DNA from 3 places in the Kitasatospora sp. NPDC056181 genome. Region 2 is predicted to be linked to each of the others. Evidence: predicted binding sites of a transcription regulator. Region 2 holds the regulator's gene; each other region holds the start of a gene.
What was found. The regulator HrcA, encoded in region 2, represses chaperone genes, less so after heat shock. The targets are predictions, from matches to a motif close to TTNGCACTCNGNNNNNCNGAGTGCNAA.
Positions count from the first base shown of each region.

Region 1: groES (co-chaperone GroES) is a predicted target of HrcA. The motif match lies at 6,006-6,032, and genes of this name have one in related genera.
Region 3: groL (chaperonin GroEL) is a predicted target of HrcA. The motif match lies at 4,766-4,792, and genes of this name have one in related genera.

Region 1 is NZ_JBHJUK010000050.1:42,039-51,959, forward strand. It holds gene shbA (RNA polymerase sigma factor ShbA) at 1-550, opposite strand, end outside; gene ACFC1F_RS20230 (response regulator transcription factor) at 1,051-1,662, opposite strand; gene ACFC1F_RS20235 (WhiB family transcriptional regulator) at 2,224-2,550, shown strand; gene ACFC1F_RS20240 (LysR family transcriptional regulator) at 2,656-3,663, opposite strand; gene groL (chaperonin GroEL) at 3,796-5,424, opposite strand; gene groES (co-chaperone GroES) at 5,559-5,864, opposite strand; gene ACFC1F_RS20255 (hypothetical protein) at 6,113-6,427, shown strand; gene ACFC1F_RS20260 (methyltransferase domain-containing protein) at 6,424-7,620, shown strand; gene ACFC1F_RS20265 (polysaccharide deacetylase family protein) at 7,665-8,591, opposite strand; gene ACFC1F_RS20270 (hypothetical protein) at 8,683-8,946, opposite strand; gene tsaD (tRNA (adenosine(37)-N6)-threonylcarbamoyltransferase complex transferase subunit TsaD) at 8,943-9,921, opposite strand, start outside.
Region 2 is NZ_JBHJUK010000053.1:9,111-19,031, forward strand. It holds gene ACFC1F_RS20875 (PDZ domain-containing protein) at 1-1,573, opposite strand, end outside; gene ACFC1F_RS20880 (16S rRNA (uracil(1498)-N(3))-methyltransferase) at 1,683-2,432, opposite strand; gene dnaJ (molecular chaperone DnaJ) at 2,531-3,670, opposite strand; gene hrcA (heat-inducible transcriptional repressor HrcA) at 3,746-4,780, opposite strand; gene htpX (zinc metalloprotease HtpX) at 5,041-5,961, shown strand; gene ACFC1F_RS20900 (hypothetical protein) at 5,986-6,570, shown strand; gene ACFC1F_RS20905 (DUF2785 domain-containing protein) at 6,663-7,442, shown strand; gene ACFC1F_RS20910 (DUF3097 domain-containing protein) at 7,463-8,296, shown strand; gene ACFC1F_RS20915 (Uma2 family endonuclease) at 8,287-8,844, opposite strand; gene hemW (radical SAM family heme chaperone HemW) at 8,885-9,921, opposite strand, start outside.
Region 3 is NZ_JBHJUK010000001.1:224,733-234,653, forward strand. It holds gene ACFC1F_RS00995 (copper homeostasis protein CutC) at 1-192, opposite strand, end outside; gene ACFC1F_RS01000 (hypothetical protein) at 345-1,277, opposite strand; gene ACFC1F_RS01005 (PadR family transcriptional regulator) at 1,274-1,621, opposite strand; gene ACFC1F_RS01010 (hypothetical protein) at 1,756-2,388, shown strand; gene ACFC1F_RS01015 (hypothetical protein) at 2,502-2,861, opposite strand; gene groL (chaperonin GroEL) at 2,987-4,609, opposite strand; gene ACFC1F_RS01025 (cold-shock protein) at 4,934-5,137, opposite strand; gene ACFC1F_RS01030 (ubiquitin-like small modifier protein 1) at 5,711-5,989, opposite strand; gene thrC (threonine synthase) at 6,032-7,312, opposite strand; SAM riboswitch class I at 7,330-7,465, opposite strand; gene ACFC1F_RS01040 (glucosyl-3-phosphoglycerate synthase) at 7,627-8,634, shown strand; gene ACFC1F_RS01045 (trehalose-6-phosphate synthase) at 8,673-9,921, shown strand, end outside.

The DNA.
Region 1 (9,921 bases), on a different contig from region 2:
GGGCGACCCGGACGGCGCCGGGCGACATTCCGAGCACCTCGCCGGTCTCCTCCGCCGACAGCCCGGCGGCCACCCGCAGCAGCACCAGCTCGCGCTGACGGGCCGGCAGGTTGGAGAGCAGCTCCTTGGCCCAGGCCGCGTCGCTGCTGAGCAGCGCCCGCTCCTCCGGGCCGAGCGCCTCGTCCGGCACCTCCGGCAGGTCGTCCTGCGGGACGACGGTCGAGCCGGGCCCGCGCATCGCGGCCCGCTGGAGGTCGGCGATCTTGTGGGCCGCGATGCCGTAGACGAAGGCCTCGAACGGCCGGCCCTGGTCCCGGTAGCGGGGCAGCGCGCAGAGCACCGCCACGCAGACCTCCTGGGCGACGTCGTCCACGTGGTGACGGGCCCCGCCGGGCAGCCGCACCAGCCGGCCGCGGCAGTAGCGCAGTGCCAGCGGGTGGACGTAGGCGAGCAGCGCGTCGATCGCCGGACCCTCGCCGCGGACGGCCGCCGCGACCAGCTCACCGACCAGGGGGGAGCCGCCGGTACCGAGGACCGGCGCCCGGCCGATCCCGCTCCCGACACCCGCCCCGCCGACGGTCACGTCCTCGCCGGCGCCGTGGTCGGTCCCGTGGCCCGGCTCGCCGTCGCCGGAATCCGCGTACGACGGAGCGCCGCCCGGGCCGGAGGGCTCGGCCTCCACCGGGTCCGCCTCGCCGGCAGCACCGGCAACGTCGTCACGCATCGGTCCATGGTGCCTGGTCGAACGGGAAAACGCGGCACCGCGTCCGGAGTTGTGCACCGGAACGTTATGCGGTGCGGCACCGGGCACCGCGCCGCCGCGCACCACCGGCCCCTCCTGCACCGTGCCTCCCGCCCCGCCGCCGTCGGCGGTCCCGTCCGTCGCGCCGTCCGCCGAGTGTCCTGCGGCCGCGTGGTCCGCCGCAGCGCCTGTCCGCTGGTCCCCGAGGTGCTCCACTACTCCATGGTGCAACCTCGGGACCGTAACGTCACACGCCCCGGCGGGAGGAACCTCCAGCAGCGCGCCGCGCCCGGCGGCGCCGCCCGTGGTCAGCGGACCAGGCCCCAGCGGAAGCCCAGGGCCACCGCGTGCGCGCGGTCCGAGGCGCCGAGCTTCTTGAACAGCCGCCGGGCGTGGGTCTTCACGGTGTCCTCGGAGAGGAACAGCTCACGGCCGATCTCGGCGTTGCTGCGGCCGTGGCTCATGCCCTCCAGCACCTGGATCTCACGCGCCGTCAGCGTCGGCGCGGCACCCATGTCGGGGCTGCGCAGCCGGCGCGGGGCGAGCCGCCAGGTCGGGTCGGCGAGGGCCTGGGTGACGGTGGCCCGCAGCTCGGCGCGCGAGGCGTCCTTGTGCAGGTACCCGCGGGCGCCGGCTGCCACCGCGAGGGCGACGCCGTCGAGGTCCTCGGCGACGGTGAGCATGATGATCCGCGCACCCGGGTCGGCGGACAGCAGCCGCCGCACCGTCTCGACCCCGCCGAGGCCGGGCATCCGGACGTCCATCAGAACGAGATCGGAGCGGTCGGCCACCCAGCGGCGGAGGACCTCCTCCCCGTTCGTCGCGGTGGTGACCCGGTCGACACCGGGTACGGTCGCGACCGCGCGGCGAAGCGCCTCGCGGGCGAGCGGGGAATCGTCGCAAACGAGAACGGAAGTCATGACCGTCGTCCTCCGCAGCTGATCCGCGTCACGTTGAGCCTCCTGGCTGGTACGAATCTCTCCGACACGGCCGATTGGCGACGGACTACGTGCCGATCGCCTGAACTTCCCCGCGATCGTTCCCGACGTCCGGCGCCCGCTAACCGCCTCCGCACTTCCAACGACCGTCACTCGAATGAGTTACGGCTTTCAGGGCCATCTCCACCACTGTACGTGGCCAACCCGTTACCGATCAGCCGCATCGCGGTGCACACGCCGCACTTTTGTGCAGCTCGCGCGCGGTCGGCGTACGACCCGCACACCGGTGCCCGGTGCCGTGCGCCCGTCGGCCACCCGATTGCCACGGCCGCGCCCGCCGAAGTCCATGCCCACTTTGCCCGTTTTTATAGCTTTTGTATGGTCATTGACTGTTGTGCCACTCTGTGGGTGACTTGTCCATGGAGTTGCCGTAAGTCATATTTCCAGGTGTCCACACCAGCGCATCGAAGCCTCGCCGTGCCGCACCGCCCGAGCCCGCCGGTGACCGGCCCGTGGCCGACGAGCCTCTGAAGGGAATGAGCCATGGCAGATTTCTCCCGCCTCCCCGGCCCCAACGCCGATCTCTGGGACTGGCAGCTCTCCGCGGCCTGCCGCGGCGTGGACAGCTCGCTCTTCTTCCACCCCGAGGGCGAGCGCGGCGCCGCACGCAGTTCGCGCGAGGCCAGCGCCAAGGAGGTCTGCATGCGCTGCCCGGTACGCACCGAGTGCGCGGCGCACGCGCTGGCGGTCCGGGAGCCGTACGGCGTCTGGGGAGGCCTGACCGAGGACGAGCGCGAGGAGATGATGGGACGCTCGCGCAACCGTCTGGTGGAGGTGCCGCTGGCCGCGCCGACGGGGCTGCAGCGCTAGACGCTCGCCCGCGACGCGCCGTGGAGAAACGTTTCTTCGCGGCGCTTCACGCCGCCCGGGCGGCCGCTCCGCGCCGGGAGACGCGTACGGCCGCATGAGCCGGGGTCAGCGCCCGGCGGCCGCGCCCGCCAGCCGCTCCAGCATCAGCGCCACGGCCGGCACCTCGGCGAGGTCCGGCAGGGTCAGGGCGACCACCTGCCGCACCGCGGGCGCCCCCGAGGCGGTCCGCACCGGCACCGCCGACACGCCGTCAGGGCGCACCGACTCCAGCGCCAGCCCCGGCAGCACCGCAACCCCGAGCCCGGCCGCCACCAGGCCGACCACCGCCGGGTAGTCGTCGGTCGCGAAGTCGATCCGGGGCTCGAAGCCCGCCCCCGCACAGAGCTCCACCAGGTGCCCCCGGCACTGCGGGCAGCCGGCGATCCACTGCTCCCCGGCCAGCTCGGCCAGCTCCACCGGCCCGTCGCCCCGCCCGGCCAGCGGGTGCGCGGCGGGCAGCAGTCCGACCAGCGGGTCGTCCAGCAGCGGGGTGACCACCAGGTCGGACCAGTCGGTCCCCGCACTGAGCTGCTGGGCCTCCAGGTTGGCCTCGGCCCGCGCCTCGCGCGGCGTGCCGTGCGCGGGGAGGGCAGCCGGCGCCGGGGCGCCGCCGGGGGCCTGCGGGTAGCGGAAGGCCAGCGCCACCTCGCACTCGCCGCCGCGCAGCATCGCCAGCGACTCCGGCGGCTCCGCCTCGACCAGCGACACGCGGACCCCCGGATGGCCGTCCCGCAGCCGGGCGACGGCCGGCGGCACCAGGGTGGAGCTGGCGGTCGGGAAGGAGACCAGCCGCACCCGCCCGGCCCGCAGTCCGGCGATCGCCGCGACCTCCTCCTCCGCGGCGGAGAGCCCGGCCAGGATTCCGGTGGCATGCTTGAGCAGCACCCGCCCGGCCTCGCTCAGCTGCATGCCGCGCCCGGAGCGGACCACCAGCGGCGTGTCCACGGACTTCTCCAGGGCCTTCATCTGCTGGCTGATGGCGGGCTGCGTACAGCCCAGCTCGCGGGCGGCGGCGGAGAAGGAGCCGGTGCGGGCGACGGCACGCAGGACGCGCAGGTGGCGGGCCTCGATCATGCCTTAGTTATAAGCCAAGCTTTGCCATATGCAAAATTCTCCTGATAGTTGAACGCTGAACACGCCCAACGCCGGAGGCCCGGCCCGGCTCCCGGAGGAGCAGGGACCGGGCCTCCGGTCACTGATCAGGCGTCAGTGGGAGTGGCCGTGACCGCCGTGCGAGTGGCCGTTGTCGGCCTCCTCTTCCTTCTTCTCCACCACGAGGGTCTCGGTGGTGAGCAGCAGGGAGGCGATCGAGGCGGCGTTCTCCAGCGCGGAACGGGTCACCTTGACCGGGTCGATGACGCCGGCCTTCAGCAGGTCGCCGTACTCACCGGTGGCCGCGTTGAAGCCGTGACCGGCCTCCAGCTCGGCGACCTTGTGGGTGATGACGTAGCCCTCCAGGCCGGCGTTCTGGGCGATCCAGCGCAGCGGCTCGGCCAGCGCCTTGCGGACGACCGCGACACCGGTCGCCTCGTCACCCGACAGGCCCAGGCCGCCCTCCAGCACCTTGGCGGCGTGGACGAGGGAGGCGCCACCACCGGCGACGATGCCCTCCTCGACCGCGGCACGGGTCGCCGAGATGGCGTCCTCCAGGCGGTGCTTGCGCTCCTTCAGCTCCACCTCGGTGGCGGCGCCGACCTTGATGACGCAGACGCCGCCGGCCAGCTTGGCCAGGCGCTCCTGCAGCTTCTCGCGGTCCCAGTCGGAGTCCGTGTTGGCGATCTCGCCCTTGATCTGGGCGACACGGCCGGCCACGGCCTCGGCGTCACCGGCACCGTCGACGACGGTGGTCTCGTCCTTGGTGATCGTCACGCGGCGGGCGGTGCCCAGCACGTCCAGACCGGCCTGGTCGAGCTTGAGGCCGACCTCCTCGGAGATGACGGTGGCACCGGTCAGGGTGGCCAGGTCGCCGAGGATCGCCTTGCGGCGGTCACCGAAGCCCGGGGCCTTGACGGCGACCGCGTTGAAGGTGCCGCGGATCTTGTTCACCACGAGGGTGGACAGCGCCTCGCCGTCGACGTCCTCGGCGATGATCAGCAGCGGCTTCGAGGCACCGCCCTGCAGGATCTTCTCCAGCAGCGGCAGCAGCTCCTGGATGGAGGAGATCTTGCCCTGGTTGATCAGGATGTACGGGTCCTCCAGGACCGCCTCCTGACGCTCGGCGTCGGTGACGAAGTACGGCGAGAGGTAGCCCTTGTCGAACTGCATGCCCTCGGTGAAGTCCAGCTCCACGCCGAAGGTGTTGGACTCCTCGACGGTGATGACACCGTCCTTGCCGACCTTGTCGATCGCCTCGGCGATCAGCTCGCCGACCTGGGTGTCCTGCGCGGAGAGGGACGCGACGGCGGCGACGTCGTCCTTGCCCTCGATCTCGCGGGCGATGGACAGCAGGTGCTCGGAGACCGCGGCGACGGCCTTGTCGATGCCCTTCTTCAGGGCGGCCGGGCCGGCGCCGGCGGCGACGTTGCGCAGACCCTCGTTGACCAGGGCCTGGGCCAGCACGGTGGCGGTGGTGGTGCCGTCACCCGCGACGTCGTTGGTCTTGGTGGCGACCTCCTTGACGAGCTGCGCGCCAAGGTTCTCGTACGGGTCGTCCAGCTCGACCTCACGCGCGATGGTGACACCGTCGTTGGTGATGGTCGGCGCGCCGAACTTCTTGTCGATGACGACGTTGCGGCCCTTGGGGCCGATGGTCACCTTGACGGTGTCGGCCAGCTTGTTGACACCGCGCTCCAGCGAGCGGCGGGCGTCCTCGTCGAACTGCAGGATCTTCGCCATGTTCCCTATTCCCTCGGGGCTGCGGACGGCACGCCGGCCGCCGGACTACGTGAACCAACAACCACGCCCCGGGCCCCTGTCACTGGGACACGGATCCGGGGCGGGCTGGAACGACTGATACTTCTCGGTGCTGCTTACTTCTCGATGATGGCGAGAACGTCGCGCGCCGAGAGGACGAGGTACTCCTCGCCCTGGTACTTCACCTCGGTGCCGCCGTACTTCGAGTACAGGACGATGTCACCGACGGCGACGTCGAGCGGCAGACGCTGGCCGTCCTCGAAGCGGCCCGGGCCGACGGCCAGGACGACGCCCTCCTGGGGCTTCTCCTTGGCGGTGTCCGGGATAACCAGGCCGGAGGCCGTGGTGGTCTCGGCGTCGAGCGGCTGGACCACGATGCGGTCCTCGAGCGGCTTGATGGCAACCTTGCTGCTGGTGGTCACGTCCGAGCTCCCCTTCGGAGATTACGGGGTTGTCTAACGGGTAGTGGCGAACCTGCGGATCTGCCGTCGCGGGGGTCAGACACGCTTCTTCGCGTTAGCACTCTCCTGGTGGAGAGTGCCAAGGACGACCATAGGCCGCGGTTAGCACTCAGTCAACCAGAGTGCCAACGGCGCGCCCGTGCGTTTCGGGCGGCGCGATGAGTATCCGTACTCATGTGCGACGGACCTCCCCGGGCCAGACTTGCGCCATGGCCAACACCCCGGTCCGCATCGGACCGTCCCGGCCGCGGGACGCCCTGCTCGCGCTCGTGGCCCTCCTGCTCCTCGCGGCCGTCCCGGTCGGGGTCCTCCTGCTGACGCTCGCCGTCGCCGCGGCCGTGCACGGCGGACACGACGTCGTCCTCACCGTGGGCCTGTTCACCGCGGCGGCCGCCTGCGTCGCCGTCCCGCTGCCGGTGATGCTCCGCAGCCGGCGGGCCGGGTACGAGCTCCTGCCGGTCGCCGCCGTCCTGGCACCCTTCCTGCCCACGCTCTGGCTCTGCCTGGGCCTGCCCGGTCTGTGACCGGCGAGAATGGCCCTGTGGAGACCGAGAACCTGCAGCCCCTGCTGACCCCCCAGGGCCAGGCCCTGCTCGCCGAACTGCGCGAGTTCGCCCCCGAGGAGGAGCTGGCGCTGGCCACCCGGCTGCGGCGGGAGCACCCCGCGGAGCTGGTGTCGGCGGCGTTCGGCCAGGCCCGGCTGCGGCAGCGGGCGCGGGCCAAGTTCGGCGAGGACGCCGACCTGATGTACTTCACGCCCAACGGGGTCGAGCAGTCCACCCGGCGCAGCGTCGCCGAGTGGCGGGCGCAGCGCTTCGCCGGGCTGGGCGTGCGCCGGCTCGCCGACCTCTGCTGCGGGATCGGCGGGGACGTGCTCGCGCTGGCCCGGGCCGGGATCGAGGTGCTCGCGGTCGACCGGGACCCGGCGGCCTGTGCCGCCACCGCCGCCAACGCCGCCGCACTGGGCCTGTCCGACCTGGTCGAGGTGCGCTGCGCGGACGTCGCCGACGTCGACGTCACCGGCTTCGACGCGGTCTTCACCGACCCTGCCCGCCGCACCGCGCGCGGCCGGGTGTTCGACCCCGAGGCGTACGCCCCGCCGCTCTCCTGGGCGGTCGAGGCGGGCCGGCGCACCCGGGTCGGCGCGCTGAAGGTGGCCCCCGGCATCCCGCACGAGGCCGTCCCGGCGGACGCCGAGGCCGAGTGGGTCTCCGACCACGGCGACGTCAAGGAGGCGGTGCTCTGGTTCGGCACCGGGGCCCGGCGCCCGCACCGCGCCACCCTGCTGCCGCAGGGCGCCTCACTCGTCGGCGGCGACCTGCCCGACCCGCCGGCCGGCCCGGTCGGCCGCTACCTGTACGAGCCGGACGGTGCGGTGATCCGCGCCCACCTGGTCGCCGAGGTGGCCGGGCAGGTGAAGGGCCGGCTGATCGACCCGAAGATCGCCTACGTCACCTCGGACGAGCTGGTCGCCACCCCGTACGCGCACGCCTTCGAGCTCACCGACGTGCTGCCGTTCCACATCAAGAAGCTGAAGGCGCTGCTGCGCGAGCGGGGGGTCGGCACGGTGGTGATCAAGAAGCGCGGGATGGCGATCACCCCGGAGGAGCTGCGCCGCCAGCTGAAGCCGAGCGGCCCGAACTCCGTCACGGTGATCCTCAGCCGCACCGACCACGGCCCGCTGATGATGCTCGGCCGGCCGGTCCAGGCGCCGTAGGCGGTCGGAGACCCAGGCGGACGGGGGCCTGGGAGGTCGGGAGCCTAGGCGGTCGGGGCCTGGATGTAGTCCTCCAGCCGGGCCACTGCGAAGCCCTGCTCCTGGATCCGGGCCAGGAGCTCGCCGAACATCTGCGTCATCGTCGCGCCCTTGAGCTCCTTCGGGCCGCGGAAGTGCGCCAGGATGATGTCGCCGGACTTCAGCTTCTGGTCCGCCGCCTGGTACTGCATGTCGTGGATCTGCATCGACTCGCGCCAGAGCACGATGGCCCGCGGGCCGCACTGCTGCACGGAGGTGTTCAGGGTCGGCGTGTTGGCGCCGTCCCCGAACGGCGGGCGGAACAGCAGCGGCGCGGTGCCGTACTGCTGGGTGAGCGCGGACTGGGCGTCACAGATCTCGGACTTCTGCTTCTCCGCCGGGATCTTGCTCATCACCGGGTGGTCCACGGTGTGGTTCTGGACGTGGTTGCCGAGCGCCTGGAGCGGCTTGAAGTAGCCGTAGTTGTCCTTGACGATGTCGCGGGTCAGGAACATCGAGACCGGCACCTTGAGGTCGGTCAGCATCTCGACGAACTTCGGGTCCTTCTCGGCGCCGTCGTCGATGGTGACGAAGACGACCTTGTCGGCGGTCTTCACGTCGCTGAACACCGGTACCGGGCCCGTCCGTTGGAGCTTCACCGGCTTGTCGGCGGGCGGCGCGGGGGCGGGCGGCAGCGGCTTGAGGTTCCACTTCGCCCAGGCCGCGGCGTCCCCGGCGGCCGGCGCCGCGGCGGGCGTGGTGGCGCCCGGGGTCCGGCCGGCGGGCGTCCCGGAGGCGGCGCCGGAGGACTGCGCCGCGGCGGGCGTGGTGGCGACCATGGCCGCCTTGCCGGACCCGCCGCTGCCGCCGCTGCCGCATCCCGTGGCGGCGGCCAGCAGGGCCAGCGCCCCCACCGCGTACGTCCTCGCCCTGCCCCGCCCGTACCTCTTCACCGCGCCGCGCTCCCCGGTCCCGTCCAGCCGTCTCTCAGCTATGTGCACGGTAGCGGCCGGGTGTTCGGTTCCCGGACAGGCTTACGAGCGGCTACTCCACATGCTGGCTGACGAAGGACCAGCGGTGCACCGGGCGGCCGACCAGCCCGGCGGGCGGCTCTGCCACCGGCACCGGCTCCCCCGTCCACCAGGTGACGAGCAGTACGCGGTCGCCCGGCGCACCGAACAGCTCGGTGCGGACCAGGCCGGCCGAGCCGCGCAGCGCGGGCAGCGCGGTCTCCCGCACCCACTCGGCCAGCTCCGCGCCGCGCCCGTCGGCGGCCCGGGCCTCCCACATGGCGGCGGTGGTGGTCACTTCTCCCCGCCCAGCGCCTGGTAGGCCTGGCCGTGGAAGTCGGTGTGGGGGACGTGGACCTCGGTGACGGGCAGCGAGGAGTCGGCCGAGAGGTCGAAGGAGGACGGCGCGCGGTCGCGCCAGACCATCTCGGCGCCGAGCGCGGCGACCATCGCACCGTTGTCGGTGCACAGGCCCGGACGCGGCACCCGCAGCCGGATACCGGCCTTGTCGCAGCGCTGCTGGGCCATCTCGCGCAGCCGAGAGTTGGCCGCCACCCCGCCACCGATCATCAGGTGGTCGACGCCGTTCTCCCGGCAGGCCTTGACCGCCTTGCGGGTCAGCACGTCGGTGACCGCCTCCTGGAAGGACGCCGCCACGTCCGCGACGGGCACCTCCTCACCGGCCCGGCGCCTGGCCTCCACCCAGCGGGCGACGGCGGTCTTCAGGCCGGAGAACGAGAAGTCGTACTCCGGGTCCTTCGGGCCGCTCAGGCCGCGCGGGAAGGCGATCGCCTTCGGGTCGCCCTCGCGGGCGGTGCGGTCGACCACCGGGCCGCCGGGGAAGCCCAGGCCGAGCACCCGGGCCACCTTGTCGAAGGCCTCGCCGGCCGCGTCGTCGATGGTCGCGCCGAGCGGGCGGACGTCGCTGGTGATGTCCTCGCTGAGCAGCAGCGAGGAGTGGCCGCCGGAGACCAGCAGGGCCATCGTGGGCGAGGGCAGCCGGCCGTGCTCCAGCTGGTCCACGCAGATGTGCGAGGCGAGGTGGTTGACCCCGTACAGCGGCTTGTCCAGCGCCCAGGCGTAGGCCTTGGCGGCGCTGACGCCGACCAGCAGCGCGCCGGCCAGGCCGGGGCCGGCGGTGACGGCGATGCCGTCCAGGTCGCTCGCCTTGACGCCGGCGGTGTCCAGGGCGCGCTGGATGGTCGGGACCATCGCCTCCAGGTGCGCGCGGCTGGCGATCTCGGGCACCACACCGCCGAACCGGGCGTGGTCG
Region 2 (9,921 bases):
GGTACGGGCGGCAGCCGTTGGGGAACGACAGGTCGAAGACGTGCGAGTCGTAGACCGGGTCGAAGTTGCGCACCGAGAGGAACGCCAGGTGCTTACCGTCCGCGGTGAACGCCGGCGAGCTGTCGAAGAACCGCTGCGGGGTGACCTCGCTGACCGTCCGGGTGGCCAGGTTGGCCAGCACGATCTGCCGCAGCGAGAAGGCGCCCAGGCCCGCCGCCGGCTGCGACCAGGCCAGCCAGGCCGAGTCCGGGCTGAACGCCAGCCCGCTGACCTCGCCGTCGGTGCTGCGGGCCAGCTCGTGCACGGCCCCGTCGGCGAGCGTGACCAGCAGCACCCGGCCGTCGTGCGAACCGACCGCCGCCTGCTTGCCGTCCGGCGAGACCAGCAGGCCGCGGACCCGGCCAAGCCGCCCGGCGGCCAGCCGGCGGCGCTCGGCGCCCAGCACGGCCGGGGCGTACTCCAGCGCGTCCTCGCCCTCGGCGTCGGTCACCCAGAGCACGCCCTGGCCGCCGTCGTCGCCCGGCACCACCCGGGCCAGCCGGCCGCGCACGCCGGGCGTCTCGTCCAGCACCCGGGCCGGGCCCTCCCGGTGGGTCAGCCAGTGCACGGTGCCGCGGACCACGACGGCGCCGGCCCGGCCGGTGCGGTCGGGGGCGGCGCCCTCCAGCCAGTGCGCGGCCGGCACCGGGCGGGGGCGTCGCCCGGCCCGCGGCCCGGCCAGCCGGACGTCCAGCCGGCGCGGCCCGGCGGTCCCCGGGTCGTCCGGGTCGTCCAGGCCGTCCAGCAGCCAGAGGTCGCCGGCCCGGTGCCAGACCACCCGGGTGCCGTCGGTGGCGGCGTTGCGGGCGTAGAAGCCCTCCGGTGAGGTGGTGTGACGGCGCAGCCCGCTGCCGTCCGGGAGGCTGGAGTACAGCTCGCCGACGCCCTCGTGGTCCGAGAGGAAGGCGATGCGGGAACCGCCGGCCCCGCCCACCCAGAGCGGGGAGTCGAGCTGTCCGTCGAGGCCCTCGTGGACGCGGACGAACTCGTCGCGGCCGATCCAGAGCTTGCCGGCCTGGCCGCCCCGGTACCGCTTCCACCAGGCAGGGTCCCGGTTGTTCGCCGAGACGAGCAGCACCCGGTCGCCGTCCGGCTCGAACGCCAGGCCCCCGACCGGCCCGTACGGCAGCCGGTCCGGTTCGCCGCCGTCCAGCGGCACGGCGTACGCCCAGGTGCGGCGCAGGGTGGCCTCGCCCGCGGTGGTGGTGGCGATCGGGCGGCCGTCGGCCGTCCAGCCCTGGAGCCGGGTCTGGTCGCTGCCCCAGTACGTCAGCCGCCGGGACGGGCCGCCGTCCACCGGCGCGAGGTGCACCTCGGGCGCGCCGTCGCGGGTGGAGGTGAAGGCGATGTGCCGCCCGTCCGGGGAGAACCGCGGTCTGCGGACCGGGACGTGATCGGCCGTCAGCCGCCAGGCCCGGCCGCCGTCGAGCGGGGCGAGCCAGACGTCGTCCTCGGCCACGAAGGTGACCAGGTCACCGTGGAGGTGCGGGTGGCGCAGGTAGGCGCCGGCAGGGGTGCTCACGGTTTCACTCACGCGGCCAGCCTAGGCACGTCCGCACACGACGCACCGGCTTTTCCGCAACAGCGGCCCCGCGCGGGGGACGATCCCCGCGCGCCCGGGCCGCACGCGCCCCGGTGCCCGCTCAGGCCCAGCGGCCGGTGCGGCCCAGCAGCAGGGCGCCGGCGGCCACGCCCGCCGTGGAGGTGCGCAGCACCGAGGGGCCGAGCCGGTACGGCCCGGCGCCGGCCTCGGCGAAGGCGGCCAGCTCGTCCGGGGAGACCCCGCCCTCGGGGCCGACCACCAGCACGATGTCCCCGGCCTCCGGCAGGGCGGCGGCGGCCAGCGGCTCGGCGCCCTCCTCGTGCAGCACCGCGGCGAGCGCGGCACCGGCCAGGACCGGCGCCAGCTGCCGGGTGGTCATCAGCTCGCGTACCTCGGGGAAGCGCAGCCGGCGGGACTGCTTGCCCGCCTCGCGGGCGGTGGCCCGCCACTTGGCGAGCGCCTTGGCGCCGCGATCGCCCTTCCACTGGGTGATGCAGCGGGAGGCGGCCCAGGGGATCACCACGTCCACGCCGACCTCGGTCATGGTCTCCACGGCCAGCTCGCCGCGGTCGCCCTTGGGCAGTGCCTGGACGACGACGATCCGCGGCGCCGGGCCGGGCTCCCGCCGGACGGCGGCCACCGTCACGTCGACGGCGTCCTTGCCGTGCACCGCCGTCACCGTGCCGTCCACGCCGAGCCCCAGCCCGTCCGCGAGGGTCACCGCCTCCCCCGGCTGCAGCCGCTTCACGGCGGCGGCGTGCCGCCCCTCCGGGCCGTCCAGCCGGACCACCGCGCCGGGGGCGGCGGTGGCGAGCTGCGCGGTCTCGACGACGAACACGGGCGCGGTCATGGCGATGTCCTGGAGATCGGGGTCCGGGGCCGGGCGGGCCCGCGGAGGAAACGACGGCGCCCGGCGACCCTGTCGGGGATCACCGGGCGCCGGTGCGGTCAGCGGCCGTTGAAGGCGTCCTTCAGCCGGGAGAACAGCCCCTGCTGGCCCGGCGCGAACTGGCCGGAGGGCCGTTCCTCGCCGCGCAGCACCGCCAGGCGGCGCAGCAGCTCCTCCTGCTCGGCGTCGAGCTTGGTGGGCGTCTGCACCTCGACATGCACTATCAGGTCGCCCCGGCCGCCGCCGCGCAGGTGGGTGATGCCGCGGCCGTGCAGCGGGATCGACTGGCCGGACTGGGTGCCGGGCCGGATGTCGACCTCCTCCAGCCCGTCCAGGGTCTGCAGCGGCACCTGGGTGCCGAGCGAGGCGGCCGTCATCGGGATGGTGACGGTGCAGTGCAGGTCGTCGCCGCGGCGCTGGAACACCGTGTGGCTGGTCTCGGCGATCTCGACGTAGAGGTCGCCGGCGGGGCCGCCGCCGGGGCCGACCTCGCCCTCGCCGGCCAGCTGGATCCGGGTGCCGTTGTCGACACCGGCCGGGATCTTGACCGTCAGGGTGCGGCGGGCGCGGACGCGGCCGTCGCCGGCGCACTCCGGGCACGGGGTCGGCACGACGGTGCCGAAGCCCTGGCACTGCGGGCAGGGGCGGGAGGTCATGACCTGGCCCAGGAAGGACCGGGTGACCTGGGAGACCTCGCCCTTGCCGCGGCACATGTCACAGGTCTGCGCGGAGGTGCCGGGGGCGGCGCCCTCGCCGCTGCACGTGGTGCAGGTGACGGCCGTGTCGACCTGGAGTTCCTTGGTGGTGCCGAAGGCGGCCTCCTCCAGGGTGATCTCCAGCCGGATCATGGCGTCCTGGCCGCGCCTGGTCCGGGAGCGCGGGCCGCGCTGGCCGGAGGCGGCGCCGAAGAAGGCGTCCATGATGTCGGAGAAGCCGAAGCCCGCCGCGCCTGCGCCGAAGCCGCCCGCCCCGCCGCCGCCCGGCGACAGGGGGTCGCCGCCGAGGTCGTAGACCTGGCGCTTCTGCGGGTCGGAGAGCACCTCGTAGGCGGCGTTGATCTCCTTGAACCGCTCCTGCGTCTTCGGGTCCGGGTTGACGTCCGGGTGCAGTTCGCGTGCCAGGCGCCGGAACGCCTTCTTGATCTCGTCCTGCCCCGCATCCCGTCGGACGCCGAGTACCGCGTAGTAGTCCGTGGCCACCAAATGCTCCGCTTGTTCCGCCTGTAGAAGTGCTGCGACTGGAACCACCGCCGGAATTCCGACGGCGGCCTTTTCCTACGACTCGGCCAGGATCTGGCCCACGTACCGTGCCACCGCTCGCACCGCCCCCATTGTGCCCGGGTAGTCCATCCGGGTCGGACCGATCACACCCAGTTTGGCCACGCTCTCGTCGCCCGAACCGTAGCCCACGGAGACGATCGAGGTGGAATTGAGCCCTTCGTACGCGTTCTCCCGGCCGATCCGGACCGTCATCCCGGCGTCGGCCGTCTCACCCAGGAGGCGGAGCAGGACGACCTGCTCCTCCAGCGCCTCCAGCACCGGCTGGATGGTGAGCGGGAAGTCGTGCCCGAAGCGGGTCAGGTTGGCCGTGCCGGCCAGCATGATCCGCTCCTCGTTCTGCTCGGCGAGCGCCTCGAAGAGCGTCGCCAGGACGGTGGTGACGGTCGGCCGGTCGGCCGCCTCGAACTGGGACGGCAGTTCCTCCAGCAGTCCGGGGACGTCGGGCAGGCGCTGCCCGGCGGCCCTCGTGTTGACCTTGGCCCGCAGGTCGGCCAGGACGGTCTCGCCGACCGTGCCCGGACAGTCCACGAGCCGCTGCTCGACCCGGCCGGTGTTGGTGATCAGGACCAGCATCACCTTGGCCGGGGCGAGCGCCACCAGTTCGATGTGGCGCACGGTGGACCGGGAGAGCGAGGGGTACTGGACCACCGCGACCTGCCGGGTGAGCTGGGCGAGCAGCCGGACCGTGCGGGCGACGACGTCGTCCAGGTCGACCGCGCCGTCCAGGAAGTGCCGGATCGCCCGCCGCTCGGGCGCGCTCATCGGCTTGACCTCGGCCAGCCGGTCGACGAACAGGCGGTACCCCTTGTCGGTGGGGATCCGCCCGGCGCTGGTGTGCGGCTGGTGGATGTAGCCCTCCTCCTCCAGCGCCGCCATGTCGTTGCGGACGGTGGCCGGCGACACGCCGAGGCTGTGCCGCTCCACCAGGGCCTTGGACCCGACCGGCTCCTCGGTGCCCACGTAGTCCTGGACGATCGCGCGAAGCACCGCGAGCTTGCGGTCGTCGAGCTGGCGCACCTCACCGGCCATGGGGCACGCACCTCCGTCTTCGCACGTTGTCCGATGTGACATGTGTCCGTTCGTCCTGCTGCGGGCCCCGATGGCGGGCCCCGGCTTTGGCACTCTGAACACACGAGTGCCAGAACCGTACCTGCCAGTGTAAGGCCCGGGTCCGACGGCAGGAACGGCCCGGCGGGAGTGATCCTGCCCGCACTCCGCGGCGCGCGGGTGATGCCCCGCGCCCGTCCGGGTGGGAGCATCGATAGCGGACGGCGAACAGAGGAGCAGAGATGTCGACCTCGGGCCAGCACACCCGCTTCGCACCGGACCGCGGCCTGACCGGCCGGATGGTCGGGACGATGTTCGTGATCGGGCTGCTGTACGTCGGATTCACCGGCCTGCTGATCGTGCTGCTGCGCGGGGCCTGGCCGCTGATCGTGCTGCTCTCCGGCGGTCTGTTCGTGGCCCAGTTCTGGTTCAGCGACCGGATCACCGAACGGGCGATGGGCGCGCACCGGGTCACCCCGGAGCAGTACCCCCAGTTGCACGGCACCGTCGACCGGCTCTGCGCACTGGCCGACATGCCCAAGCCCCGGGTGGCGGTCGCCGACAACGACATGCCGAACGCCTTCGCGACCGGCCGCAACCCGCAGAACGCCGTGGTCTGCGTGACCACCGGGCTGCTGCGGCGACTGGAGCCGGAGGAGCTGGAGGGCGTGCTCGCGCACGAGCTGTCGCACGTCGCCCACCGGGACGTCGCGGTGATGACGATCGCCGGGTTCCTCGGGGTGCTGGCCGGGGCGATGACCCGGATCGCGATGTACGGCGGCTTCATGGGCGGCGGCCGCAACAACAACGACTCCAACGCGGCGATCATCGCGCTGATCATCCCGCTGGTGTCGGTGGTGGTCTACGCGATCAGCTTCCTGCTGACCCGGCTGCTCTCCCGCTACCGCGAGCTGGCGGCCGACCGGGCCGCGGCCCAGCTGACGGGCCGGCCCAGCGCGCTCGCCTCGGCCCTGACCAAGGTGACCGGCCAGATCGCCGCCATCCCCACCAAGGACCTGCGCCAGGCGCAGCCGTACAACGCCTTCTACTTCGCCCCGGCGCTGAGCGCCCGGGACGCCGCCACGCAGCTGCTCTCCACCCACCCGTCGCTGGAGCGGAGGCTGGAGCAGCTCGCGAAGATGTCGGCCGGGCTCGGCCACTGACACCACCCTCCGGAAGGGACCGCCGTGGGATTCCTGGACACGCTGTTCGGCCGCACCAAGCCGGTCAGGCCCGACCTCGACCAGCTGTTCGGCGTGCCGTCGGCCGCGCTGACCCTGGAGGCGGCGGCCGGGTTCCGGCCCACCGGCGTCGGGTCGGTCTGCTTCGCCTCCGTCGAGGGCGGCGCCTTCGGCGAGGTCGAACGGCAGGTGCGGGCGCTGCTGGACGCCGACGCCGGGCGCGGCGGCGTCCCGGTGGAGGCCTCCAAGGACGCGTACGGCTACTCCTGGCTGCTCGCCCGGCACAGCCCCGAGGAGCTGCCGGACCTGGTCAACGACCTGCACGCGGTCAACAGCGAGCTGGAGGCGAACGGCTTCGGGCCGCAGCTGCTCTGCTCGCTGGTCGCCTTCCGCGACCCCGAGGGGCGGCCACTGGCCCTGGTCTACCTGTACAAGCGCGGCACGTTCTACCCGTTCGCGCCGGTGCCGGGCGGCGGGGAGAAGCGCAACAGCCCGCTGGAACTGCAGGTCAACGCCATGCTCGGGAACGACCTGCGGCTGGAGAAGGACCTCACCCGCTGGTTCCCGGTCTGGGGCGCGCCGGGCCTGTGACGGCCGGCCCTGTGACGGTCCGGCCCGTGACGGCCGCGCCGCCGGCGGTAATTCGCTGGCCCGCGGACCCGGGGGCGCCCTAGGGTCCGGCCGTGATCAACTGGACCGAGATCGAGACCGCGCAGCCCTCCCCCGAGCTGCTGGCCGCGGTGAGCGGGGCACTGCGCTCCCCCGACCCGCAGACCCGCGACTGCCTCGCCTACGAGCAGCTGTGCCGCTGGATCCCGCTCCTCGCACCGCCGGAGCTGTACGCGCTCGGCGACGAGATGGCCGAACGGCTGACCGACCCCGAGATCCAGGCCCGGACCTTCGCCCCGCTGATCCTCGCCGACCTCGTCGACGCCGGCGCCTACCGCCCCGCCTGGCTGGAGGCCTTCGCCCGCTGGTACCCCGCCGAGACGGACCTGCGCGGGTGGGACCGGGAGCTCGGCTGGCTGCACGCGGTCGCGCACGGCGCCGACCTGCTGGCCGCCCTCGGCCGCAGCCCGCTGGTCACCGACCCCGAGCCGCTGCTGGAGCTGGCCGCCGCCCGGCTGCTGGCCCCCACCGACCACGTCTGGGACGCCATGGAGGACGACCGGCTCGGCCGCGCCGTCGCCCTCGTCCTCACCCGGCCCGGGCTGACCGAGCGGCAGGCGCTGGCCTGGCTCGACCCGATCGCCGCCCAGCCCCCGCGCCGCCCCACCGCGACGGCCCCCGGCGTCGCCGCGACCCTCTCCAACACCCTGCGGACCCTGCGGGCGGTGTACGTGCTCGCCGACCGGGGCGTCCGCCCGGCCCGCGGCGCCGAGCCGCTGACGGTGCACCACTCCGCCGCCCTGCGCGCGCGGATCGCGGAGCTCCTGGTGGTCAACTCGCCGTTCACGGGCTGACGCCTCGTAGACTCCGGGGAATGCGCAGCCGCGAGTACGGACCAGACCTCACCCCGCCGTGGAAGCGGCAGCAGCCCGCCCCGGAGGTGCCCGCCGAACGGGACCTCGTGGTGGAGGAGGCGGCGACCGGCTTCTGCGGTGCGGTGGTGCGCTGCGAGAAGACCGCCGAGGGCTTCACCGTCACGCTGGAGGACCGGTTCGGCAAACACCGGGTCTTCCCCATGGTGGCGCGCGGGTTCCTGTTGGAGGGCCGGGTCGTCACGCTGGTCCGGCCCGTCGGCCCGGCCCCCGCGAAGGGCCCCGGCCGCACGGCCTCCGGCTCGGTGGCCGTCCCCGGCGCGCGCGCCCGGGTCGCCCGGGAGTCCCGGATCTACGTCGAGGGACGGCACGACGCCGAGCTGGTCGAGCGGGTCTGGGGCGACGACCTGCGGATCGAGGGCGTGGTGGTCGAGTACCTGGAGGGCGTCGACGACCTGCCCGCGATCGTCGCCGACTTCGCCCCGGGCCCGGGGCGGCGCCTCGGCGTCCTGGTCGACCACCTGCTCCCCGGCACCAAGGAGCACCGCATCGCCGCCCGGGTCACGGGGGACGCGGTGCTGGTCGTCGGCCACCCCTACGTCGACGTCTGGCAGGCCGTGAAGCCCGCCTCCGTCGGCATCCCCGCCTGGCCGGACGTCCCGCGCGGCGAGGTCTGGAAGGAGGGCGTCTGCCGCCGCCTCGGCTGGCCCGTGGACACCCCCGCCGCCTGGAAGCGCATCCTGTCCCGGGTGAACAGCTACAAGGACCTGGAGCCCGAGCTCCTCGGCCGCGTCGAGGAGCTCATCGACTTCGTGACCCTCCCGGATCAGGAGTAGGTCTGGAACTCCGAGGTGTCGAGCGTGATGCCCAGCAGATCCACCTCGACCGGATCGCCGAACTTCGTGGTCCGCTCGGCCCAGTACACCGGGGTACCGGAAGCCGTGTCGGTGGTCAGATCCGTGAGGAGCACACACACGCCCTTGAGCGGATCGACGATGAGGTACGCCGGGATCCCGCCCTGGGCGTACATCTCACGCTTGGTCCGGTAGTCGCGGTGCACGCTGGTCTTGGAAACCACCTCGACCACCACGGTCACCGCGGAGGCGGCCAGCAGACGGCCCGCCTCCGGGACGACACCCCGCTCGAACACGACCAGATCCGGTTGGGGCTCGCTGGCCTCGCCGGAGATGATCAGATCCTGGGTCTGGAGCGCCCGCCACCGGGTGTAGGGGGTCTGGTGCTGAATCGCGGAGACGATGAGGTTGTGGACCATGTCCGGCCCGGCCATCATCACGATTTCCCCCCTGATGAGCTCGGCCTTGACGCCTTCCGGAACCTCCAGGTTCTCGAAGATCCCCATCATCCGGTCATCGATGGCGGTCACTGCGCGCTCCCTCCGACGGCTGACACCACGTTAACGGCCCTCAGTCCACCAGGTCACGCACGACGGCGTCGGCCAGGAGGCGGCCCTGGAGGGTGAGGACGGCGCGGCCGACGGCGAACGGCTCCGCGGCGAGGAGGCCGTCGGCGAGGTGGCGGCCGGCCGCCTCCAGGCCGGTCCCCGTCAGGAGGGTGAGCGGGATGCCCTCGGCGAGGCGCAGTTCGAGCAGGATGCGCTCGACCCGGCGGTCCTCGTCCGCGAGCACCTCACGGCCCTGGGCCGGGGTGCGGCCCTCCGCGAGGGCCTGCGCGTAGGCGGCGGGGTGCTTGGCGTTCCACCAGCGGACTCCGCCGACGTGGCTGTGCGCGCCGGGGCCGGCGCCCCACCAGTCGGCGCCGGTCCAGTACAGCTCGTTGTGGCGGCAGCGGCCCTCGGGGGTGGTGGCCCAGTTGGAGACCTCGTACCAGGAGTAGCCGGCGGCGGCGAGCGCCTGCTCGGCGATCAGGTAGCGGTCGGCGTGCACGTCGTCGTCGATCATCGGGAGCTCGCCGCGCTTGACCCTGGCGGCCAGCTTGGTGCCGTCCTCGACGATCAGCGAGTAGGCCGAGACGTGGTCCGGGCCGGCGCCGATCGCGGCGTCCAGGGAGGCCCGCCAGTCGTCGTCGGACTCGCCGGGGGTGCCGTAGATGAGGTCCAGGTTGACGTGCTCGAAGCCGGCCGCGCGGGCCTCGGCGACGCAGGCCTCGGGACGGCCGGGGGTGTGGTGGCGGTCGAGCAGTCGCAGCACGTGCGGGCGGGCGCTCTGCATGCCGAAGGAGACCCGGTTGTAGCCGCCGGCGCGGAGCTCGGCGAGGTAGGCCGGGTCGACGGACTCCGGGTTGGCCTCGGTGGTGACCTCGGCGTCGTCGGCGAGCCCGAACTCGTCGCGGATCGCGGCGAGCATCTTCACCAGGTCCCGGGCGGGCAGCAGGGTGGGCGTGCCGCCGCCGAGGAAGACGGTCCGCACCGGGAGGTCCGCGGTGCCGAGCACCTTCCGGGCCTGCCGGATCTCGGCGACCACGTTGTCCGCGTACGTCTCCT
Region 3 (9,921 bases), on a different contig from region 2:
GTCCCGGATGCGCAGCATGACGCGCAGCGGGAGGTTCACCGCGGCACGGATCGCGGCGAAGTCCGCGACCGACGGGGTGAGTCCGTCGGCGGCCATGTCCGTGACCAGTTCGAGCCGGTCGGCGCCGCCCGACTCGGCGGCCTGGGCGTCCTGGGGCGTCAGCGCGATGACTTCGAAAATTGGTCTAGACATATCGGATAGCCTGCCACATCCGGGAGCCCCCGGCGAGCCCCCCGGCGGTCGCTCGGCCGGGAGCCCACGCCGGGGGCCCGCCCCGGTGACCGGTCAGACGATCGGCGCTGTGATCGGCGCGGCCATCGGTGCGGCCATCGGTGCGCGCCCGGTCAGGCGAGACCGCGGGCACCGCCGGCCCCGCCCCGGCTCCCGATCATCAGCGGCGCCGCCATCAGCACCACCGCCACGGCGGAGATCGGCAGCAGGTACCAGAGGCCGCCGGTCGTCTGCCAGAGCGTGAACATGCTGAAGGTGACGGTCAGCGGCAGCACCGCGAGCCCGATCGCCGCCGGCACCAGCCGGCCGCGCAGCGCCGTCAGCACCAGGAACAGCGGAGGGACCACCAGCGCGACCGAGCGCGGGCCGTTCAGCATGTAGTGGGAGTCGAAGCCGCCCTGGAGGGCGAAGAAGGACCAGCCGCCGACCATCGACGCCGGCACCACGGCGCGCGTGCGCCAGGTCGGCTCGGCCAGCAGCTCGCGCGGCGCCGCGATCACCAGCAGGCCGGCCAGCACGAACGGCATCGCCGAGGAGCCGACCGCCAGGATCCACCACGCGTCGACCCGGTCCACCGCGAAGGCGTCCTTCATGCCGAGCAGCCCGGCGGCCATCACCGCCACCGCGATCACCCGCGCCTCCGTCCAGCGTCCCAGGAACGCGGCGAGGGCCAGCAGCAGCGACGCCACCGGCTGCGCGAAGGCGGCCACCAGCGTGATCACCGACGAGGTGTGCCCGAGCCGCCAGGCGAGCAGGTCCGTGTCGCTGACCCACGGGTACAGCCCGGCCCCCGCGATCGCCCCGGCGATCACCGGCGCGGCCAGCGCCAGCAGCCGCCCGCCGGCGGAGAAGGCGGTCAGCCGGGTGCGCACCCGCAGCCCGTACGCGGCGAGGTCCAGCGCCTCCCGGACGACGGCGGGCGCCCCGGCCTCGGCCGTGGTGTCGGAGAAGACGGCGGCCAGCTCGTCCCCGCGCTCACGGCGGTAGCGTGCCGGGTAGAACCGGAGCGCGGCCTTCACCGCCACCGTCGGCGTGGTCATCGTCATGCGAAGGTCCCCCTGGTCCTCGGGCGAAACACGGAGAGGCGGCGCTCCGCCTCGGTGGCGACGGCGCGCAGCCGCTCCGCCTCGGTGGCCAGGGAGGTCCGGCCGGCGGCGGTCAGCGCGTACGTGCGCCGGGCCCGGCCGTCCACCACCTCCTCGGCCGCGACCTCGATCAGGCCCTGCTGGAGCAGCCGGTCGAGGGCGCCGTAGAGCGTGCCGGTGCGCATCGCGACCCGGCCGCCGGAGATCGCGGAGACCTCCTGGATCAGCGCGTAGCCGTGCCTGGGAGCGTCGGCCAGTGCGGTGAGCAGAAGCAGCGTGGGCTCCTGCATGGAGCGTTCGGTCATGGAACTACATATATCGTCAAACTACCTATAGGTCCAGCGGAAACCCCGCCCGGGACCCGGCGGACTCCTCCCGGGCCGGGACCAGGTGGACCCCCGGCGGACTCCCGGCACGCCCGGCCACCACAATGGCTCCCATGCCGACCGACGACCTGCTCACCGCCTGGACCGCCCTGCTGCACCGCTGCGGCACGGACACCGACCCCGAGCCGGCCGGGCGGGAGCTGCTGCGCCGCTGGACCGAGCCGCAGCGCCGCTACCACACCGCCGACCACCTGCGGGCGGTGCTGGACCAGGTGGACGCGCTGGCCGGGCACGCCGAGTCCGCGGACACCGTCCGCCTCGCCGTCTGGTTCCACGACGCCGTCTACCGCCCCGACCGCTCCGAGAACGAGGAGCGCAGCGCCGCCCTCGCCGTCCTGGCGCTCACCGGGGCGGGCCTGCCGGAGCAGCAGACCGCCGAGGTCGCCCGGCTGGTCCGGCTCACCGTCACCCACCACCCCGAACCGGGCGACCGCGACGGCGAGGTGCTCTGCGACGCGGACCTCGCCGTCCTCGGCGGCTCCCCCGAGGCGTACGCGGCGTACGCGGCCGCCGTCCGCGAGGAGTACGCCTTCGTGCCGGAGCCGGACTTCAGGGCCGGCCGCGCCGCCGTCCTGCGTCAGCTGCTCGCGCTCCCCGCGCTCTACCGCACCCCCACCGCCCACGCGCGCTTCGACGCCCCCGCCCGCGCCAACCTGGCCGCCGAACTCGGCCGCCTCGAAGGCTGAGAGGCCCAGAGGCCTGGAGGCCCGGAGGCCCGGAGGCCGGGCCCCCGGGCGGCCTGCCCGAAGGCCGGCCGCCCGAAGCGGCTGCGCAGGGCCCGGGCCGCTCGAAGGCCGCGTCAGGAGAGCTGCCCGACGGGCGCCACGACCGCGCCCTCCTTGCCGCAGACCCAGTGCGGCTCCGGCCCCAGTTCGGGCTCGACGCTGAGCGCGTGCGGGTCCCCCTCGGCCGCGCACGCGGCGCAGAGCGGCCAGCGGCCGTACGCCTCCAGCAGCGCGTCCTGGACGTCCTGGGCGACCAGCCCGAGCACGTACTCGGTGCCCTCCGGCCACTGCTCCAGCCACCAGCGGCGGTGGGTCACGGCCGTCTCGACCAGCGACACCACGGCGGCGTCCGCCACGTCCTTCGCGGTCAGGTCGGCCAGGATCAGCGCCCGCGCGTTGTGCAGGGCGGTCTCGATGTCATCAGCGGAAGCCATCCGTCCATTGTCCCAAAGGAGCCGCCCCGATCGGCAGTCCCGCCGGCCCCCGGGGAAACGCCGCACGGGCGGCCCCCCGAAGGGGACCGCCCGTGCGGACGAAGACCAACCGATCCCGGAGGGGATCAGAAGTCCATGTCACCGCCCGGCATGCCGCCGCCGGCGGCCGCGGCGGCCTTCTCCGGCTTGTCGGCGATGACGGCCTCGGTGGTGAGGAAGAGCGCCGCGATGGAGGCGGCGTTCTGCAGCGCGGAACGGGTGACCTTGGCCGGGTCGATGATGCCCTCGGCGATCAGGTCGACGTAGGTGTTGGTGGCCGCGTTCAGGCCGTGACCGGCGGGGAGGTTGCGCACCTTCTCCACCACGACGCCACCCTCGAGGCCGGCGTTGGTCGCGATCTGCTTGATCGGGGCCTCCAGGGCCACGCGGACGATGTTGGCACCGGTGGCCTCGTCGCCCTCCAGCTCCAGCTTGTCGAACGCGACACCGGCCTGCAGCAGGGCGACGCCACCACCGGCGACGATGCCCTCCTCGACGGCGGCCTTGGCGTTGCGGACGGCGTCCTCGATGCGGTGCTTGCGCTCCTTGAGCTCCACCTCGGTGGCCGCGCCGGCCTTGATGACGGCCACGCCGCCGGCCAGCTTGGCGAGGCGCTCCTGGAGCTTCTCGCGGTCGTAGTCCGAGTCGCTGTTCTCGATCTCGGCGCGGATCTGGTTCACGCGGCCGGCGACCTGGTCGCTGTCGCCGCCACCGTCGACGATGGTGGTCTCGTCCTTGGTGATGACCACCTTGCGGGCGGTGCCCAGCAGGTCGATGCCGGCGTTCTCCAGCTTGAGGCCGACCTCCTCGGAGATCACGGTGCCACCGGTGAGGATGGCGATGTCGCCGAGCATGGCCTTGCGGCGGTCGCCGAAGCCCGGGGCCTTGACGGCGACGGACTTGAAGGTGCCGCGGATCTTGTTCACGACCAGGGTCGACAGGGCCTCGCCCTCGACGTCCTCGGCGATGATGACGAGCGGCTTGCCGCTCTGCATGACCTTCTCCAGCAGCGGGAGCAGGTCCTTGACCGAGCCGATCTTGGAGTTGGCGATGAGGATGTACGGGTCCTCGAACGTCGCCTCCATGCGCTCCAGGTCGGTGGCGAAGTAGGCGGAGATGTAGCCCTTGTCGAAGCGCATGCCCTCGGTGAGCTCGAGCTCCAGGCCGAAGGTGTTGCTCTCCTCGACGGTGATGACGCCTTCCTTGCCGACCTTGTCCATGGCCTCGGCGATGAGCTCGCCGATCTGGGTGTCGGCGGCCGAGATGGAGGCGGTGGAGGCGATCTGCTCCTTGGTCTCCACGTCCTTGGCCTGGGCCAGCAGCTGGTCCGAGACGGCGGCGACGGCCTTCTCGATACCGCGCTTCAGGGCCATCGGGTTGGCGCCGGCGGCGACGTTGCGCAGACCCTCGCGGACGAGCGCCTGGGCGAGCACGGTGGCGGTGGTGGTGCCGTCACCCGCGACGTCGTCGGTCTTCTTGGCGACCTCCTTGACGAGCTCCGCGCCGATCTTCTCGTACGGGTCCTCGAGCTCGATCTCCTTGGCGATGGAGACACCGTCGTTGGTGATCGTGGGGGCGCCCCACTTCTTCTCCAGCACGACGTTGCGGCCCTTGGGGCCGAGCGTGACCTTCACTGCGTCGGCGAGCTGGTTCATGCCACGCTCAAGGCCGCGGCGAGCTTCCTCATCAAAGGCGATGATCTTGGCCATCAGAAGTGGTCCTCCGGGACACGGTCGACTGCTCGGACCAAGGGGTGCCCGCGACGGACGGCCCTGGTGTGCGGGGGTCCTTTCCCCTACCGCTCCCGGGGGCCTCACCGACCCGGTCCGCTGTCACTCTCACGCTGTGAGTGCTAACGCCAATGATTAGCACTCTCGGTGGTCGAGTGCAAGCCCAACGGGCAACCCGCGAGCCGTACCGGCCACCCGCCGGACACGGCGGCGGGCCCGTACGACGTGTGTCGCACGGGCCCGCCGCGAAGCAAGAGGCGCACCAGCCGATGGGCCGAGCCGAACTCCTGGGTGCCGGAAAGGTCAGACCGCCGCGCGGACCATGTCCGCCTGCGGGCCCTTCTGCCCCTGAGAGATCTCGAACTCGACCCGCTGGCCCTCCTCAAGGGTGCGGTAGCCGTCCATCTGGATCGCGCTGTAGTGGACGAAGACGTCCGCACCACCGTCGACCGCGATGAAGCCGTAGCCCTTCTCCGCGTTGAACCACTTGACGGTGCCCTGAGCCATTCCGAACTCCCCTAGTGCTGTGCTGGCCCTTCACGCGCCCGCAGGTCGCGGGCGCGGGTCTGTTGAGGCCGGCCCGGGGAACCCCCCCTGGGCGCAGCCGTGCACGCCACAATCCCCACCGGGATCACCGGACGGCGTCCGGCGAAGGGGCGATTGCGTCGACCGCGGCTGAATGTATCCGGATCGACGCCCTCTGCAACAGGGTCAGCAGCCGGGAATTCCCCCGGCCCGTCAAGGGACAGGACGGGCCAAAAGGTCAGAAACCCTCGCATTTTGCGCCGGACATAGCGGACGAATTACCCAAATGCCCTCAAGAATTCTGACATCGGCCTGACATGATTCACGGCCGCGGGCCCTGCGCCGGTCTCAGCGGCCGGACGGACACCGGCGGTACGGGGCGCTACAGGGGCGACGACCGGTGCGAGGGGGAGGGGGAGCCCTCTTCCCGGTCCAGCGACACTCTACTCCGACCGGCCGGGAAACATTCCCGCCGGAATGCGCCGGGAAAAGCGTCGGCCGCCCGCGCGTACGGATTCCCGTACACGCGGACGGCCGGTCCGGCAATGGCGCGGCTCAGCAGCCCCCGGCCACCGCGGGAATGATCGAAACGCTCGCGCCGTCCTTGATCTCGGTGGCCAGGCCCTCCGCGAACCGCACGTCGTCGTCATTGACGTAGACGTTGACGAAACGGCGGAGCTTGCCGGTGTCGTCCAGGACCCGGGCGGCGATCCCGGCGTGGTTCTTCTCCAGGTCGGCGATGACCTCGCCCAGGGTGGCACCCTCGGCGGCCACCTCGGCGGCGCCGCCGGTGTAGGTGCGCAGGATGGTCGGGATGCGGACGTTGGCGCTCATGGGGGTCTCCTTGCGGCGGGGTGACGGCAGGGGTGGAGGGAGTCAGGCGGAGGCGAGGCCGGCGTCGCGGAACGAGGCCAGCGTCGGGCGGATGACGGCGGTCATCCCGGCGTCGGAGACGGCGTCCAGCGTCTTCAGGCCGTCGCCGGTGTTGATCGCGACGGTCTCCTTCGCCGGGTCCAGCTGACCGGTCTCGACCAGCTTCTTCAGCACGCCGACGGTCACCCCGCCCGCGGTCTCGGCGAAGACGCCCTCGGTCCGGGCCAGCAGCTTGATCGCGGCCACCACCTCGGCGTCCGTCACGTCCTCGACGGCGCCGCCGGTGCGGCGGGCGATGTCCAGCACGTACGGGCCGTCGGCCGGGTTGCCGATCGCCAGCGACTTGGCGATGGTGTCCGGCTTGACCGGCCGGATCACGTCGTGGCCGGCCTTGAACGCCGCCGACACCGGCGAGCACCCCTCCGCCTGGGCGCCGAAGATCCGGTACGGCCGGTCCTCGACCAGGCCGAGCCTGATCAGCTCCTGCAGCCCCTTGTCGATCTTGGTCAGCTGCGAGCCCGAGGCGATCGGGATCACGATCTGCTCCGGCAGGCGCCAGCCCAGCTGCTCGCAGATCTCGTACGCCAGCGTCTTGGAGCCCTCGCCGTAGTACGGGCGCAGGTTGACGTTGACGAAGCCCCAGCCCTCGCCGGCCGGGTCGCCGATCAGCTCCGAGCAGAAGCGGTTCACGTCGTCGTAGTTGCCCTCGATGCCGACCAGCTCGCCACCGTAGACACCGGCCATCACGACCTTGCCCTGCTCCAGGTCGTGCGGGATGAACACGCAGGACTTGAAACCGGCCCGGGCGGCCGCGGCGCCCACCGCGCCGGCCAGGTTGCCGGTCGAGGAGCAGGAGAGCGTGGTGAAGCCGAACGCCCGCGCCGCCTCGATCGCACAGGCGACCACGCGGTCCTTGAACGAGTGCGTCGGGTTGCCCGAGTCGTCCTTGATGTGCAGCTGGGCGGTGAACCCGAGCTCGCGGCCCAGGTTGTCCGCCTTCACCAGCGGGGTCCAGCCGGGGTTGAGGTTCGGCTTGCCGGCCACGTCCGCCGGGACGGGCAGCAGTGGTGCGTAACGCCAGATCGACGCCGGACCGGCCTCGATCCGCTTGCGCAGCTCCTCCGCGCCCTCGCTGCCGAAGTCGTAGGCGATCTCCAGCGGCCCGAAGCACTCCAGGCAGGCGAAGCTCGGACCGAGCGGGAAGCGGGTACCGCACTCGCGACAGGACAGGGCGGCGGCGGGGCCGAGGTCAACGGTTGCGGGTGCGACGGTGTCGATAGCCATGATGGCGGAGGCCTCTCTCCTCATCTTCCCCGTGACGCGGACGCGCCACAGGCCGGAATTGGCACCTGTCCCGCCGGGGCCTGTCGACGACAGCCGCGCGAGAAGGTTGCCGGGACGTCAACGGGCCGTTCCCTCAGTCCCTCTGGATGAGCTCTGTGAAGTTGTTGGTCTTGCTCAGCGGCGACCCCGGCGTGCGAAGGTCCGACCGCTGTACGAAGACTGTATCCGAAGGCGCCAACACTGAACGGGACCGTCCGCCACGCGAGATGACGCGTCCCAGCCCGTCCCGTCCGCCCCCTGCCGAGGAGAGACCCGTGCCCGCCGACCCGACCACCGAGCTCCTCCCACAGGCGGCGTCCTGGCTGCGCCGCCGGTCGTGGAGCGCGGCCGACCGTCCGGTGCGCACCCTGCTGGACGCCAAGCAGGCGGCCGGGCGGGCGGGCACCGTCAGCGTCGTCCTCCCCGCCCTGGACGAGGAGGCCACCGTCGGCGACATCGTCCGCACCATCCGCCGCGAGCTGATGGAACGCCTGCCGCTGGTCGACGAACTGGTCGTGGTCGACTCCGGCTCCGCCGACCGCACCGCCGCCGTGGCCGCCGAGGCCGGCGCCCGGGTGGTCCAGCGCGACGAGATCCTCCCGCGGCTGCCCGCCGCCCCCGGCAAGGGCGAGGTGCTCTGGCGCTCGCTGCTGGCCACCAGTGGCGAGATCGTCTGCTTCGTCGACGCCGACCTGCGCGAGTTCGACCCGGCCTTCGTCTCCGGCATCGTCGGCCCGCTGCTCACCGAGCCGGACATCCAGCTGGTCAAGGCCATGTACGACCGCCCGCTCGAAACCGACGGGGCCGTCGTGCCGGCCGGCGGCGGCCGGGTCACCGAGCTGGTCGCCCGCCCGCTGCTCAACCTGCACTGGCCGGAACTGGCCGGTTTCGTCCAGCCCCTGGGCGGCGAGTACGCGGCCCGCCGCTCCCTGCTCGAACGGCTCCCGTTCCCCACCGGCTACGGCGTCGAACTCGGCCTGCTGGTCGACGCCCTGGAGACCGCCGGCCTGGACGCCCTCGCCCAGGTCGACGTCGGCGTCCGCCACCACCGCCACCAGGACGGCCAGGCGCTCGGACGGATGGCCGCCACCATCTACCGGACGGCGCTGGAACGGCTCGACCGCACGCACCGGCTCAAGGCCTCCGCCGACCTGGTGCACCCGCTGCTCACCCAGTTCACCCGCGACCCGCTGACCCGCGCGTTCACCGCCCACACCCACCCGGTCACCGCCCTCGAACGGCCGCCGATGCACACCGTCCCCGAGTACGTGAGCCGCCACTGAGGGGTTTGCGGTCCCGGGCCCCCGGCAACGTAGCAACCATGGGCGATCTCACGACCGAGCGTTCGAGTCAGACCGGCACCGCCCCCGTCCTGGTGGCCTCCAACCGGGGACCGGTGTCGTTCGGCACCGCGGACGACGGCACGCTGACCCTCCGGCGCGGCGGCGGAGGCCTGGTCTCCGGGCTCTCCGCCATCGACGACCCCGACGCCGTCTGGGTCTGCGCGGCCCTCGGCGACGCCGACCGCCGGGCGGCCCGGGAGGCACCGGACGGCCGCCTCGACCGGGCTGGCCACGACGTCGGCGGACAGGCCGTCCGGATGCTGGACATGGACCCCGCGACCTTCGCCCGCGCCTACAACGGCGTGGCCAACTCGACCCTCTGGTTCGTCCACCACCTGCTCTACGCCACCCCGACCGCACCCTCCTTCGACGCCGGGTTCCGCACCGAATGGCAGGCCTACACGGCCTACAACGCCGCCTTCGCCGACGCCCTGGCCGCCGAGGCCGCCCCCGGGGCGGCCGTCCTGGTCCAGGACTACCACCTCTCGCTGACCCCGGCCCTGCTCCGCGCCGCCCGGCCCGACCTGCGGATCGGCCACTTCTCGCACACCCCCTGGGCCCCGCCCGAGTACTTCCGGCTGCTGCCCGACGACGTCGCCGAGGCCGTCCTCACCGGCATCCTCGGCGCCGACCGGGCCGGTTTCCTCACCCGCCGCTGGGCGCTGGCCTTCGCCGACTGCTGCGAGCAGCTCCTCGGCGCCACCGTCGACCGCGCCGCGCTCACCGTCACCCTCCGGGGGCGCACCACCCGGCTCGGCGTCCACGCCCTCGGCGCCGACGCCGAGTTCCTGCGCGAACGCGCCCACCGCCCCGACGTCGACGAACGCCTCGCCGTCCTGCGCGAGGCCGTCGGCGACCGCCGCACCGTCGTCCGGGTCGACCGCACCGAGCTGAGCAAGAACATCGTCCGCGGCTTCCAGGCCTACCGGCACCTCCTGCGGACCCGCCCCGAGTGGCTGGACCGCGTCGTCCACATCGCCTTCGCGTACCCGTCCCGGACCGACCTCGCCGAGTACCGCGACTACACCGCCCAGGTCCAGCAGCTCGCCGCCGAGATCAACGCCGAGTTCGCCACGCCCTCCTGGCAGCCGCTGATCCTGCACGTCGACGACGACTTCCCGCGCTCGCTCGCCGCCTACCGGCTGGCCGACGTCGCCCTGGTCAACCCGATCCGCGACGGCATGAACCTGGTCGCCAAGGAGGTGCCGGTGGTCTCCGACCGGGGCT